2 regions of the Saccharopolyspora sp. NPDC050389 genome follow, and region 2 is predicted to be linked to the other one. Evidence: riboswitches for the same ligand, from Rfam matches in the RefSeq annotation. Region 2 holds a riboswitch; the other holds the start of a gene.
The links. Region 2 has a riboswitch for cobalamin ahead of AB0I53_RS42880 (putative cobaltochelatase). Riboswitches for the same ligand answer to the same signal wherever they lie in the genome.
Positions count from the first base shown of each region.

Region 1: linked by a shared signal. The riboswitch ahead of AB0I53_RS02450 (ribonucleoside-diphosphate reductase subunit alpha) and the one ahead of AB0I53_RS42880 (putative cobaltochelatase) in region 2 are both predicted to bind cobalamin.

Region 1 covers NZ_JBFAKG010000002.1:239,180-246,659, forward strand. Annotated here, with positions in the region: gene AB0I53_RS02445 (glycoside hydrolase family 3 C-terminal domain-containing protein) at 1-1,520, opposite strand, end outside; cobalamin riboswitch at 1,638-1,853, shown strand; gene AB0I53_RS02450 (ribonucleoside-diphosphate reductase subunit alpha) at 1,964-4,378, shown strand; gene AB0I53_RS02455 (ribonucleotide-diphosphate reductase subunit beta) at 4,549-5,637, shown strand; gene AB0I53_RS02460 (zinc-ribbon domain-containing protein) at 5,808-6,059, shown strand; gene ilvD (dihydroxy-acid dehydratase) at 6,060-7,480, opposite strand, start outside.
Region 2 covers NZ_JBFAKG010000112.1:6,211-13,690, reverse strand. Annotated here, with positions in the region: gene AB0I53_RS42890 (transposase) at 3-1,250, shown strand; gene AB0I53_RS42885 (TIM barrel protein) at 1,293-1,607, shown strand; cobalamin riboswitch at 1,755-1,879, shown strand; gene AB0I53_RS42880 (putative cobaltochelatase) at 1,935-3,953, shown strand; gene AB0I53_RS42875 (MFS transporter) at 4,140-5,327, opposite strand; gene AB0I53_RS42870 (ESX secretion-associated protein EspG) at 5,491-5,904, shown strand; gene cobO (cob(I)yrinic acid a,c-diamide adenosyltransferase) at 5,952-6,566, shown strand; gene AB0I53_RS42860 (cobyrinate a,c-diamide synthase) at 6,560-7,480, shown strand, end outside.

The sequences.
Region 1 (7,480 bases), on a different contig from region 2:
GATTCCACGAGCACCACGTTGAACCGCTGCTCGGGCGGTTCCAGCATGTCGCCCAGCGGGTCGCCGATCCCGTCCGCTCGCACCACGTCCGCGGCCAGCACCTCCCGGCCGGAGAGTTCGACGCGGAAGCTGCCGGTGCCGTTCACCCCGAACACGTGCTCACCGACGTCGAGCCGGAGAATTCCCCGCAGGCGAAACGACTTCGTCCCGGCAGGCAGGCCACCGAGCCACACCAGCCGATCGGTGCCGCGCAGTTCGCTCTCGAGCACCGCACCGTCGGCGCCGAGGTAGTCGACCCGCAGGCCGCTCCCCTCACCTTCCGGATCGGTGCTCTCCGCGTCCGGGATCACGTCCAGCAGTCGCCTATGCCGGACACCGCGCTGGTACACCACATCCGCGTCCGGCAACGCCGCCCGCAGCCCGTCCAGCGGCGTCACCACGTGCGGCGGGCTGACGTGCGACGAGCCGCCGCCCTGCACCGCGGGGATGGTGGCGTTCTCGCCGATCACCGCGACCTTCGCGACCTTCGGGTCGATCGGCAGCAGTGGCGCGTCGGCCACGATCTCGTTGCGCAGCAACACGAATCCCTGCGCCGCGAGCCGCCGGATGACCGGCCGGGCCTCCTCCGACGGTCCGCCGCCGCCGGGTTCGGAGTCCTCGAACGCACCGACGCGGTCGGCCAGCCGCAACACGCGCAGAACCTTGTCGTCGAGCACCTCCTCGGGAACCTCGCCCCGCTCCACGGCTTTCGCGAGCTTCCCGCCGCTCCAAGGGCTTTTCGGGCCGGGCATCGCCAGGTCGAGGCCGCCAAGCGCTGCCTCCTTGAGCGAGCGGGTGGCGAACCAGTCCGACACGAGCATCCCGTCCCACGCCCACTCGCTCTTGAGGATGTCGTTCACCAGCGCGGAATTCTCGGTCATCGTGCGGCCGTTCACCGAGTTGTAGGCGGCCATCAGCGCCCACGGCGAGGCCTTCGCGATGATCCGCTCGAACGGCTTGAGGTAGACCTCGCGCAGCGTCTGCTCGTCGACGACCGCGTCGTAGCTGAGCCGCTCGGTTTCGCTGTCGTTGGCGACGAAGTGCTTCGGCGTCGCGGCCACCCCGCGCGACTGGATGCCCGCCACCACCTCGGCGCCGATCTCGGCGATCAGCAACGGATCTTCGGAGAAGTTCTCGAAATGCCTGCCCCCGAAAGGACTTCGATGCACGTTGATCGTCGGCGCCAGCACCACGTGCACGCCCCGGCGGCGCGCCTCGTCGCCGAACATCTCCCCCACCGCCCGCGCCGCCGCCCGATCCCACGTCGCCGCCAGCGCGGACGCCACCGGGAACAGCAGCGAGGTGTCGCGCTCGTCCCAGGTCGTGCCGCGCACCCCGTTCGGGCCGTCGGAGAGCACCAGCGACCGCAACCCGATCTTGGGCATCGGGTGCAGGGTCCAGAAGTCGGCGCCGGTCAACAGCAGCGCCTTGTCCGCCACGGTCAACTCCGAAACCAACGACCGAAGCTTCGCCTCGTCCACCGGTACCCCTTTCGCCAGCCCTCGGCCGCCCAGTCTCGGGCAATGCGCCCGGACTGTCGACCGGTACCGCGCCACGCCGTTATCTGCCCATGCACGCCGTCTCTGAACCCAACATGTAGTGTGTCGATCGCTGGTGGTTCACCGGAGGCATCCGGTGAGGCAAGAGGGAACCCGGTGCGAATCCGGGACTGCCCCGCAGCGGTGAACGGGAACGAACGTCGTGACCCGACTGCCGAAACGGCAGCGGGTAGAGCACTGGGCGAGCAGCCTGGGAAGCCGCGACCACTAGGCCGCCCGTGAGTCCGAAGACCTGCCGCCGGTGCACGCGCGAAGCGTGCAGTCCGGGACCTCGAGGGCGGGTCTGCGCGGACGACCAGCGGCTGCCGCCGCCGGGTCTCCTCGCGCGCCGTCGTGGTCCGCCGAGCTCGCGAGGGAGAGAGCCCGTGACGGCGACACTCAACGACTGGACCCGCGTGTCCACTGTGGTCCACCAAGCCTGCGCCGGGCTGTCCGGCGTGTCCGCGGAAGCCGTGCTCGACGAGGTGCGACGCACCGGCTACACCGGCATCAGCGACGACGAGCTCGCATTGGCCCAGGTCATGGCGGCGCGCACGCTGATCGAGACCGAACCGAACTACTCGCAGGTCACCGCCCGGCTGCTGCTGGACCGGATGCGGCGCGAGGCGCTGAGCTTCCTCAGCGAGCCGCAGGAGGCCGACCAGGAGGAGATGCGCGCCCGCTACCCGAAGTACTTCGCCGACTACGTGCGGCGCGGCATCGAGCTGAACCGGCTAGACCCGGAGCTGGGCACCTTCGACCTGGCGCGACTGGGCGGCGCGCTGGCTCCGGAACGCGACCTGACCTTCGGCTTCCTCGGCCTGCAGACCCTCTACGACCGCTACTTCCTGCACCACGACGGCACCCGGTTCGAGCTGCCGCAGGCGTTCTTCATGCGGGTCGCAATGGGCCTCGCGCTGCGCGAGGACGACCGCGAGGCCCGGGCCATCGAGTTCTACCACCTGCTGTCGTCGTTCGACTTCATGTGCTCGACGCCGACGCTGTTCAACGCCGGCACCACCCGGCCGCAGCTGTCGTCCTGCTTCCTGACCACTGTGGACGACGACCTGTCCGGCATCTTCCACTCGATCAGCAACAACGCGCTGCTTTCGAAGTACGCCGGCGGGCTGGGCAACGACTGGACGCCGGTGCGCGGCATCGGCGCCCACATCAACGGCACCAACGGCAAGTCGCAGGGCGTGGTGCCGTTCCTGAAGATCGCCAACGACACCGCCGTGGCGGTCAACCAGGGCGGCCGGCGCAAGGGCGCGGTGTGCGCGTACCTGGAGACCTGGCACATCGACGTCGAGGAGTTCCTCGACCTGCGCAAGAACACCGGCGACGACCGCCGCCGCACCCACGACATGAACACGGCGAACTGGGTGCCCGACGAGTTCCTGCGCCGCGTCGAGGCCGACGGGCAGTGGACGCTGTTCTCCCCGGACGAGACCCCGGACCTGCACGACCTCTACGGCCGGGCGTTCGCCGAGCGCTACCGCGCCTACGAGCAGGCCGCCGACCGCGGCGAGATCAAGGTGTTCAAGCGGGTCCGAGCGGTGGAGTTGTGGCGGCGGATGCTGACCATGCTCTTCGAGACCGGCCACCCCTGGATCACCTTCAAGGACCCGTGCAACCTGCGTTCACCGCAGCAGCACAACGGCGTCGTGCACTCCTCGAACCTTTGCACCGAGATCACCCTGAACACCAGCACCGACGAGGTGGCGGTGTGCAACCTCGGGTCGATCAACCTGGCCCGGCACGTCACCGCCGACGGCATCGACGCCGAGAAGCTGGAGCGCACCACCCGCATCGCCGTGCGGATGCTGGACAACGTCATCGACATCAACTTCTACACGATCCCCGAGGCGCGCCGGTCCAACCTGCGGCACCGGCCGGTCGGGCTGGGGCTGATGGGCTTCGCGGACGCGCTGTTCGTGCAGCGCATCCCGGCGTCGTCGGATGCCGCGGTGGAGTTCGCCGACCGCAGCATGGAGCAGATCAGCTACCACGCCATCGCCGCGTCCAGCGCGCTCGCGGCCGAGCGCGGCCGCTACGAGTCCTTCGACGGGTCGCTGTGGAGCCGCGGCGTCCTGCCGATCGACTCGCTCGAACTGCTCGCCGAGGCCCGCGACGGCGACGTCGACCTGGACCTATCGTCCACACTGGACTGGGAGGCGCTGCGGGCGCGGGTGGTGCGCGACGGCATGCGCAACTCCAACGTGATGGCCATCGCGCCGACCGCCACGATCTCCAACATCTGCGGCGTCAACCAGTCCATCGAGCCGGTCTACCGCAACCTGTACGTCAAGGCGAACATGTCCGGCGACTTCACCGTGGTCAACCCGCACCTGGTCGCCGACCTGAAGCGGGCCGGGCTGTGGGACGAGGCGATGGTCGCGGACCTGAAGTTCCACGACGGCAGCCTGCTGCCGATCGAGCGGATCCCACAGGAGCTCAAGGACCTGTACGCCACCGCGTTCGAGATCGAACCGCGCTGGCTGGTGGAGGCTGCGGCGCGTCGGCAGAAGTGGATCGACCAGGCGCAGTCGCTGAACCTCTACGTCAGCCGGCCCAGCGGCCGCACGCTCGACGAGCTCTACCGGCTCGCCTGGCACAAGGGCCTGAAGACCACGTACTACCTGCGCTCCACCAGCGCGACCCACGTGGAGAAGAGCACCCTGCGCGGCACCGACGGCAAGCTCAACGCCGTCCCGACCGCGGTCCCGGTTTCGGAGATCCCGACCGCGTCGGCCGGCGCGGCCTGCTCGGTCGAAGACCCCGACTGCGAAGCCTGCCAGTGAGAACGAGCCGGCCGGCCGATACCGGCCCTGCCTGACACCGGACGCCCGGCCGCGGGCCGAAGGTTCCCGATTTTGCCTGAAATCGGGAACCTTCGCGCGCGGCGGCTCCGCCGGCCACACCATCCCCAGTCACCCATCGCAGTTTCGCTGAAACTGTCCGCATCACCGTTCTGGAGCACCAGCGCATGACCACCACCCAGCCGAACACTTCCGCCGGGCTCGGCGAGATCGACCGCTCCGGCGGCCGCGTCGCCGTCGGCGACAAGGCGATGATCAACGCTCGCGCCGACGTCAACCAGCTGCTCCCGCTCAAGTACGGCTGGGCCTGGGAGAAGTACCTCGCGGGCTGCAACAACCACTGGATGCCCACCGAGATCTCGATGCAGGCCGACATCGCGCTGTGGAAGTCCGCCGACGGGCTCAGCGCCGACGAGCGCCTGCTGCTCAAGCGCAACCTCGGCTTCTTCGCCACCGCGGAATCCCTGGTGGCCAACAACATCGTGCTCGCCGTCTACCGGCACATCACCAACCCCGAGTGCCGCCAGTACCTGCTGCGCCAGGCCTTCGAAGAGGCCGTGCACACCCACACCTTCCAGTACATCTGCGAAAGCCTCGGCCTCGACGAGGGCGAGCTGTTCAACATGTACCGCGAGATCCCGTCGATCGCCGACAAGGACGCCTGGGCGCTGCAGTACACCCGCAGCCTGGAAGATCCCGACTTCGCCACCGGCAGCACCGAGGCCGACCAGGCATTCCTGCGCGACCTCGTGGCGTTCTACGTGATCTTCGAGGGCATGTGGTTCTACACCGGGTTCGCGCAGATCCTCGCGCTGGGCCGGCGGAACAAGATGGTCGGCATCGCCGAGCAGTACCAGTACATCCTGCGCGACGAGTCGATCCACCTGAACTTCGGCATCGACTGCATCAACCAGATCAAGCTGGAGAACCCGCACCTGTGGACCGAGGAGTTCCAGGCGGAGATCCGGAGGATGCTGGCGGAGGCCTGCGAGCTGGAGATCGCCTACGGGCGCGACACGATGCCGCGCGGGCTGCTCGGCATCAACGCCGAGCTCTGCGCCCAGTACATGCACTTCATCACCAACCGGCGCTGCGCCCAGCTGGGCCTGGAGCCGGTGTTCCCGGAGGCCGACAACCCCTTCCCGTGGATGTCGGAGGCCATGGATCTGAAGAAGGAGAAGAACTTCTTCGAGACCCGGGTGATCGAATACCAGTCCGGCGGCTCCCTGTCCTGGGACTGAACCCGGCGACATAAAGCGAACGGCCTGTTCACTCCGATAGGCGGCGCGAACAGGCCGTTCGCTTCGATGTGAGCACTCCCACTCATCGACGATCGAGCAACCCGCCCCGCTCGAATCCCGGCCGGCCCTAACGTCGGCTGGCGATCACACACCGCACCGGGGAGGAAAGCGTGATCATCTGGGGATTCCGGAGCAGGGTCCAGCGGCTGGCCAGCCTGCAGCTCACCTGCCCGGGCTGCCGCGGCACGTACGCGACGACCCTCAACAAGGGCATCACCAAGTTCACGCTGTTCTTCATCCCGCTGTTCCCTACCAGCACCCGGTACGCGTTGACCTGCACCTGGTGCGGCACGACGTCTCGGATCACCAAGGAAATGGCGGAACAGCTCCAGGCCCGGCCGCAGCAGGGCCCGCGAACCTGATCACTCGCAAACCGCTCCTTCCGCCGCCGAGCCGACCAGCTTCGCGTACTTGCCGAGCACGCCCTTGCGGAACCGCGGCGCCGGCGGAAACCAGTTCTCGCGGCGGCGCAGGAGTTCTTCGTCGGAGACGAGCAGGTCCAGGGTGCGATTGGCGAGGTCGAGGCGGATCGGGTCGCCGTCCCGCACCAGCGCGATCGGTCCGCCGTCGGTCGCCTCCGGCGCCACGTGCCCGATGCACAATCCCGTGGTGCCGCCGGAGAATCGGCCGTCCGTCACCAGCAGCACGTCCTTGCCCAGTCCGGCACCCTTGATCGCACCGGTCACCGCGAGCATCTCCCGCATGCCCGGCCCGCCGCGCGGCCCCTCGTAGCGGATGATGACCACATCGCCGGGTTTCAGCGTGCCGTCCTCCACGGCATCCATGGCACCCTGCTCGCCGTCGAAAACGCGCGCCGTGCCGTCGAAACTCGTCGAGTCGAAACCCGCGCTCTTGACCACCGCGCCGTCGGGCGCGAGCGATCCGCGCAGGATGGTCAGCCCGCCGGTGGGGTGGATCGGGTTCGAAAGCCGGTGCAGCACCTCGCCATCGAGGTCCGGCGGATCGAGTTCGGCGAGGTTCTCCGCAACGGTGCGGCCGGTCACCGTCATGCAGTCGCCGTGCAGCAGGCCAGCATCGAGCAGGGCCTTCATCATCACCGGCACGCCGCCGATCCGGTCCACCGCAGGCATCACGTACCGGCCGAAGGGCTTGACGTCGGCCAGGTGCGGCACGCGATCGCCGATCCGGTTGAAGTCGTCCAGTCGCAGGTCGACCTCGGCCTCCCGGGCGATGGCGAGCAGGTGCAGCACCGCATTGGTCGATCCGCCGAAGGCCATCGTCACCGCGATCGCGTTCTCGAACGCCTCCTTCGTCAGGATCTGCCGAGCGGTCAGCTGCCGGGCCAGCATGCCGACCGCCAACCGACCGGCCTCGCGAGCACCCGCGTCACGACGCCGATCCACCGACGGAGGGCTGGCCGACCCGGGCACCGACATGCCGAGCGCCTCGGCCGCGCAGGCCATGGTGTTCGCGGTGTACATCCCGCCGCAGGCGCCCTCGCCCGGACAGATGGCGCGCTCGATGCGATCCACCTCGGCGCGCGTGATGAGGCCGCGCGCGCACGCCCCCACCGCTTCGAAGGCGTCGATGATGGTGACCTCGCGGTCGTCGACACGGCCCGGCAGGATCGAGCCGGCGTAGACGAACACCGACGCCAGGTCCAGCCTCGCCGCGGCCATCAGCATGCCCGGCAGGCTCTTGTCGCAGCCCGCGAGCAGCACAGAACCGTCCAGCCGTTCGGCTTCCATCACGGTCTCGACGGAGTCCGCGATGATCTCCCGGGACACCAGGGAGTAGTGCATTCCGACGTGCCCCATCGAGA
Region 2 (7,480 bases):
GGATGTACCCCACTGCGCAGCAGGAGCAGCAGATGCTGCGGCACTGCGCGCACGCCCGGTACGTGTGGAACCTCGCCGTGCAACAGCATTCGAACTGGCGGCCAGGACGCAAGAGCGCGCCTGGGTTCGCTGAGCAGTGCCGTCAGCTCACCGAAGCCCGTGCTGGCAACGAGTGGCTGCGAGACGGCAACGTCGACGTTCAGCAGCAGGCGCTCAAGGATTTTCACTACGCCAAACAGGCCCGGTTCAATTCCGGGTTCGGTGAGCCGGCATGGCGGAAGAAGCACCGGCACGAAGGGTTCCGTGTCATCGGCACCGACCGGGTTCCCGCGTTCAACCCGGACGGTACTGCGCTGCTCAACGTTCGCGGTAAGCAGGTCATGGCCCGAAACGTTGTGGTGCACAAGCTCAACCGCAGCTGGGCGCAAGTCAAGGTCCCAGGCTGCGGGTGGGTGCGGTTCCGGCTCGCCCGCCGCGACCTGCCTGTCGCGAAAACGTTCCGGGTGACCTACCGCAACGGTCAGTGGCACGTGGCGTTCGCTGTCATCCCCGAACCGATCCCGGAACCTGGCAATGGGGAGAAGATCGGTATCGACCGTGGTGTGACGATCACTGCGGCGTTGTCGGATGGGCGGACGCTGAACTGCCCTCAGCTGTCGGGCAAGGAACGAGCGGGGATCCGCAAACATCAACGCCGCGCTGCTCGGGCACCGAAGGCCAGTCCCCAGCGAGCAGCCGAGTACGCCAAGGTCGCGAAGCTCAAAGCGCGGGAAGCGAACCGGCGGAAGGACTGGGCGGAGAAGACCAGCACCACGCTGGCCTGGTCGTTTGATGTGATCCGGTTCGAGAAGCTGAACATCCGGAACATGACCGCCTCAGCGAAGGGGACGGTTGATCAGCCCGGACGCAACGTACGAGCGAAGTCCGGGCTGAACCGGGCAATACTTGCCCAGGGCTGGGGGCTGCTGCGGCAGCGGACCGAACACAAAGCACGTGGACGGGTTGAAGACGTACCCGCCCCGTACACCAGTCTGCGGTGCAGCGACTGCGGTTGGATCGACAAGGACTCGCGCAAGAACCAAGCCGAGTTCGTCTGTTCCCACTGTGGTTTCACCTGCAACGCCGATGTCAACGCGAGCATGAACGTCGCGGCAGGACAGGACGAAAGTCCCAGGCTGTTGGCCTGTGCCGGAGGGACAACACCGCGTGAGCGGTCGAAGAGTGTCCGTGAACCTCAACTCTTGCTCTAGTGAGAGTCGGAATCCCCCGCCTCAGGCGGGGGAGGATGTCAAATGAACATCGAGGAACCCGACTTCGTGCGGCCGGTGCAGGAGGCCGGGGACCGGCTCGGGTACGTGCACATCGGGGAGAGCCACCGCGGCTTCCTGGGATCCGGCACGATCGACTTCCCGGCGTTCTTCCGCGCGCTGGTGGACATCGGCTACACCGGGCCGATCACCTTCGAGAGCTTCTCCTCGGCCGTGGTGGACCCGGCGCTGTCGGACACCCTCGCGGTGTGGCGGAACCTGTGGGACGACAACGAGGACCTGGCCCGCCACGCGCACCGCTACATCACCGACGGGCTGCACGCCGCGGCGCGCCGGTAGGTGCGGTGGAGCGAACGGGCCGTTCTGCGGGGCGAACGGCCCGTTCGCGCCGGCCGCAGTGGTGCTGGTCTCGTCGCCGCCGCGGCCGGTTGGTCCGCCGGGCGAGTTCTGCGACGATGCACCTTGATCCGAATGCAAGGGGTGCGCCAGGAAGCCGGTGGGAATCCGGCACGGTCGGCGCCACTGTGACCGGGGAGCGGCCCTCCCTCGCGAGCCACCGGGGCGACCTGGGAAGGCCGGAGGGACGCGGTGATCCGGGAGTCAGGACACTGCCGCCCCTTGTTCCCGCCACCGGGGCGTCCGAACCCCGAGGAAGGAACACCTGGCATGACCGCTGCCCCGCGCTTTCCCTTCTCCGCCGTCGTCGGCCACGACGATCTCCGGCTGGCGCTGCTGCTCAACGCCGTGCACCCGGGCATCGGCGGCGTGCTCGTCCGAGGCGAGAAGGGCACGGCGAAGTCGACCGTGGTGCGTGCGCTGGCGTCGCTGCTGCCGCCGCTCGACGTGATCACCGACTGCCGCTTCGGCTGCGCCCCGCAGGCCGCCGACCCGCAGTGCCCGGACGGTCCGCACGGCTCCGAGGCCACGCAGCGACCCGCCCAGCTCGTCGAACTCCCCGTCGGCGCCACCGAGGACCGGTTGATCGGCTCGCTCGACCTGGAACGCGCCCTGACCGAAGGGGTCCGCGCCTTCCAGCCCGGCCTGCTCGCCGCCGCGCACCGGGGCGTGCTCTACGTCGACGAGGTGAACCTGCTGCACGACCACCTCGTGGACCTCCTGCTGGACGCCGCGGCGATGGGCCGCGCGCACGTCGAGCGGGAAGGCGTTTCGGTGTCGCACGCGGCGTCGTTCCTGCTGGTGGGCACCATGAACCCGGAGGAAGGCGAGCTGCGCCCGCAGCTGCTCGACCGGTTCGGGCTCACCGTGCACGTCGCCGCGTCGCGGGAGGTGACGACCCGGACCGAGGTGGTGCGCCGCCGCCTGGCGTTCGAAGCCGACCCGGCCGGGTTCGCCGCGCGGTGGGCTGACGCCGACGCCGAACTGGCCGCGTGGATCGCCGCCGCCCGTTCCCGAGTGGACTCGGTGGCCCTCCCGGACGGAGAGTTGCGCCGGATCTCCGCGTTGTGCGCGTCTTTCGACGTCGACGGCATGCGAGCCGACCTCGTGCTGGCGCGCACCGCCATCGCGCACGCGGCCTGGCGCGGCGCCGAGGCGGTCGCCGAGGAGGACGTCGAGGCGGCGGCCCGGCTCGCGCTGCCGCACCGGCGCCGCCGCGACCCGTTCGACGAGCCCGGCATCGCCGAAGACCAGCTCCAACAGGCCCTGTCCGAGGCGGCGGAGCACGCCGACGACGGCGACGACGAGCCGCCGGAAGGACCGGACGGCGGCGGCCAGCCGCCGGAAGGGCCCGAGGGGCCTACGGGGCCGGACGGCGGGGCCGACGGCTCGGAGGAGCGCAGCGACGACCGGGCGCCCGCGCAGCGGCCGCCGGCAGCGCCGGCGCCGGCGTTCCAGGCGCGGCTGCTGGAGGTGCCGGGGCTCGGCGACGGCGCGCCGGGACGGCGGTCGCGGTCCCGGGCGCGGAGCGGCCGGACGACGCGCTCGTCCACTGTGGAGGGACACGGCATTCACCTGTCGGCCACGCTGGCCGCCGCGGCACCGCATCAGGTCGTGCGCGGGCGCAGCGGCCCCGGGCTGGTGCTGCGGGGGGACGATCTGCGGCGCGCCATCCGGGAGGGGCGCGAGGGGAACCTGGTGCTGTTCGCGGTGGACGCGTCGGGGTCGATGGCCGCCCGGGAACGGATGTCGGCGGTCAGCGGCGCCGTCCTATCGCTGCTGCGGGATGCCTACCAGCGTCGCGACAAGGTCGGCGTGGTGACCTTCCGCGGCGACTCGGCGGAACTCGCGCTGCCTCCGACGTCCTCCGTGGACATCGCGGCCGCGCGGATGCGACAGCTGCGCACCGGTGGTCGCACGCCGCTGGCCGGCGGATTGCTGCGCGTTCACCGAGTGGTGCAGACCGAGCGGATGCGGGATCCGCAGCGACGGGCCCTGGTCGTGCTGCTGACCGACGGAAAGGCCACGGTGCCGGTGGATTCCGGGCTCACTGGGCGGATTCGGACGCAGCGTGCGGTCGATGACGCGCTGCGCTCGGCGGGCCTGCTCGCCGAGGCGGCCGTGGCATCCGTCGTGGTGGATTGCGAGAACGGTCCCGTCCGGCTCGGGCTGGCCGGTCGGCTCGCGGCCGCGCTCGGCGGTCCCTGCCTGCGGCTGGAGGAGCTTTCCGCGGACAACGTCGCGGGAGTCGTCCGCGCGGTCCGGGACGAGCGCCCCCGTGCGGCTTGATCTCGTTTTGATTACGAGATCCGACGTTTCGTCTTCTGACCCGCCCGACCGATTGGTACGGTGACGCCGTCCACCTGACCCCCAGGGGTGGACCCGCAAGATGCCCCCGCGCTCCCGGTAACCCCCAGGCCGGTCGAGTGCGGGGGCTCTTTTTCGCCCACCGGAACCGATTCGCGACCGCCCGGCTCACGCCGCCCGGTCGCCGACCGACGGCGGACCCTCCGGCGCGACGACGCGGGTTTGGTAGCGGTGGCGGCAGGCGGCCGCCGTGATCAGCAGCGGAACCGCCGTGGTGGCGGCGATCCCGAAGATCAACCCGTACGAGCCGCGTTCCGCGAAATGCCCGGCGGCCGCCGAGGCGGCCGCGCTGCCCAGGAACAACGCCGAGGCGAACAACGCCACGGCGGTGCCCCTGGCCTCCGGAACCACCGAGGTCACCCAGGTCTGCAACGACGAATGCATGAACGACCAGCCGCCGCCGAGCAGCAACGCCGTGACCACCACGGTCGCGATGCTCGCGGTGGTGGTCACGACCAGGTAGCCGACGAACATCGACGCGCCGCCGATCGCGATCAACTGCCAGACCGCCAACCGCCGCCCCAGCGCCTTCACCAGCCGGGAGAACACCCACACGCCGACGCCGTAAGCGGCGGTGGCGAGCCCGGCCACCGCGACGTCCACGCCCTCGTGCACCAGCGCCGACGCCAGGAACGTCATGGTGCCCAGCAACACCGCGCCCTCGACGAACACCAACCCGAAGACCAGCAGCGCCCAGCGATTCGTCAACACCGCCATCAGGTGGTCGCGCACGCCCTGGGCCTGAGCGCGCTCCGGCTCCGGCAGCTTGCGGAGCAGGACGGCGCACAACGCGGCGCAGACGGCCGGGAGCGCGAAAACCGCGCGCCAGTCCAGAAAACCGGCCAGGAGTCCGCCGACGGCGGTCGCCAACGCGGTGCCCATCGCCGACGCCGCCATCAGATCCGAGAGCGCGCCCTGCCGGTGCTCCTGCGGCACGGTGTCGCCGACATAGGTCAGCGAAGCGGGCACGACGGCGCCCATGCACGCGCCGGTGACCACGCGCGCCACGATCAGCGCGGTCAGATTCGGCGCCAGCGCGGAAACCAACCCGCCCGCCGCGGCGGCGAGCATCGTGCCGCGCATGACCGGCAGCCGGCCGAAGCGATCCGACAGCAAACCCCACAGCGGCTGGGAAAGGCCGTAGGCGAGGAAGTAGCCGCTGGCGACGGCGACCGCGGTGGCCAGCGGCTCGTTCAGCGCGAGCGCGATCAGCAGCAGCATCGGGGTGACCGCGAAGCGGTCGAAGTTGGAGATCAGCGCGGCGAAGGACAGCACCAGCGGTGGCCTGGTCGGCATCGGGCGGCTCCCTCGCTGATTGGGACGACCGTCCATGATCGCGGCCTGCACCGTTCCAGAATCCCGTGACCTCGGCCACCATCGGAGTGGGTGGCATTAGGCCATTGGGGCGTGATCAAGGGCTGAGGTTTTGCGGATATGTCTCGTATCGGCGTTCCCGGGCATGGCTGGAGCAGCGCCGGCCGGCCGATCGCGGCCGGGCCGAACCGGAGGTGGAGCAGGCGCTGAACCTGTTGCACCGCCCGGAGATCGACGTGGCGGTCACCCCCTACGACGGCAAGTCGGACGCCGTCCACCGGGCGCGCGCGGCGGTGGCGGGGAACTGCGCAAGGTCGAGAAGACCATGGCGCTGCCGACGCGGCGGGTCGGCTACTTCGTGGTGACCGGCCGGGACGGCGGTGGGCAACCGGTCCGGCTTCCGGCGATCGGCTGGCGAGACACCGAAGAAGGCCGCTACAGCGTCACGACGCGCCGCAACAACGACGGCGAGCGCTGGAACACCTTCGGCCCGGCGGACAAGCCCCGCCTGGCCCGCTGCCTCGACGAGCAGCTCGCGGCCTTCCGCCCCGCCCGCTGAGGCCGCTCGGGGCCGGTGTCGCGGGGGCGGCCCGTTAGGGTCGGGGCATGCCTCAGGGACAGCCTTCGACAGTGCCGAACGACGGGTTGACCACTCGCCAGCGCCGCAACAGGCCGCTGCTCGTGGTGCACACCGGCGAGATGAAGGGCAAGTCCACCGCGGCCTTCGGGCTCGCGCTGCGCGGCTGGAACCAGGGCTGGTCGATCGGTGTGTTCCAGTTCGTCAAGTCGGCGAAGTGGCGCGTCGGCGAGGAGTCGGCGTTCCGCGCTCTGGGACGGTTGCACGACGAAACCGGTGAGGGCGGCCCCGTCGAGTGGCACAAGATGGGCGAGGGCTGGTCGTGGGCCCGCAAGAAGGGCAGCGAGGAAGACCACGCGGCGGCGGCGCTGGAAGGCTGGCAGGAGATCGCCCGCCGGATCGGCGAGCAGCGCCACGGCCTCTACGTGCTGGACGAGTTCACCTATCCGCTGCACTGGGGCTGGGTCGACGTCGCCGAGGTCGTCGAGACCCTGCGCGACCGACCCGGGCACCAGCACGTCGTGATCACCGGCCGCCACGCCCCGCAGGCCCTGATCGACGCCGCCGACCTGGTCATGGAGACCACCAAGGTCAAGCACCCGATGGACACCGGCCAGAAGGGCCAGAGGGGCATCGAGTGGTGACCGATTCCTCGCACGCTCGGGTGGTGGTGGCCGCATCGGCGTCCGGGCAGGGGAAGACCACGGTGGTGACCGGGCTGCTCGGCGCGCTGCGTCGGCGCGGAACCGGGGTCGCGCCGTTCAAGGTCGGCCCGGACTACATCGATCCCGGCTACCACCGGCTCGCCGCCGACCGCCCGGCCCGCAACCTCGATCCCGTGCTGGTCGGCGAGGAGCGGATCGCGCCGCTGTTCCGGCACGGCGCCGCCGGCGCCGAACTGTCCATCGTGGAAGGCGTGATGGGGCTGTTCGACGGCCGCATCGGGCCCGGCGACGGGCTCGCCGCCGGTTCCACCGCGCACGTCGCGCAGCTGTTGGACGCGCCCGTGGTGCTGGTCGTCGACGCGAGGGGCCAGAGCCACAGCCTCGCCGCGCTGTTGCACGGTTTCCGCAGCTACCGCCCGGAGATCCGGATCGGCGGCGTGATCCTCAACCGGGTCGGTTCGCAGCGGCACGAGCAGGTGCTCCGCGACGCCGCCAACAACGCGGGCCTCCCGGTGCTCGGCGCGGTCCCGCGCGCCGAGGATCTCGCCGTCCCATCGCGCCACCTCGGCCTCGTCACGGCCGCCGAGCACGGCGGCGAGGCCGTCCGCGCGGTAGACGCGATGACCGACGTCGTTGCCCGGTCGGTGGATCTCGACGCGGTGTGCGCGCTCGCGCGCTCGGCTCCCGGATTGCCCGGCCCGGCCTGGAATCCGCGCGACGAGGTGCAGTCGGAGGCCGGAGCCGTGGTCGCGGTGGCCGGCGGGCGGGCGTTCACCTTCGGCTACGCCGAGCACGTCGAGCTGCTCGAAGCCGCCGGTGCCGAGGTAGTCGTCCTCGACCCGCTCCGCGACGAGCGGCTGCCGGAACGCACCGCGGGCCTGGTGCTGCCGGGC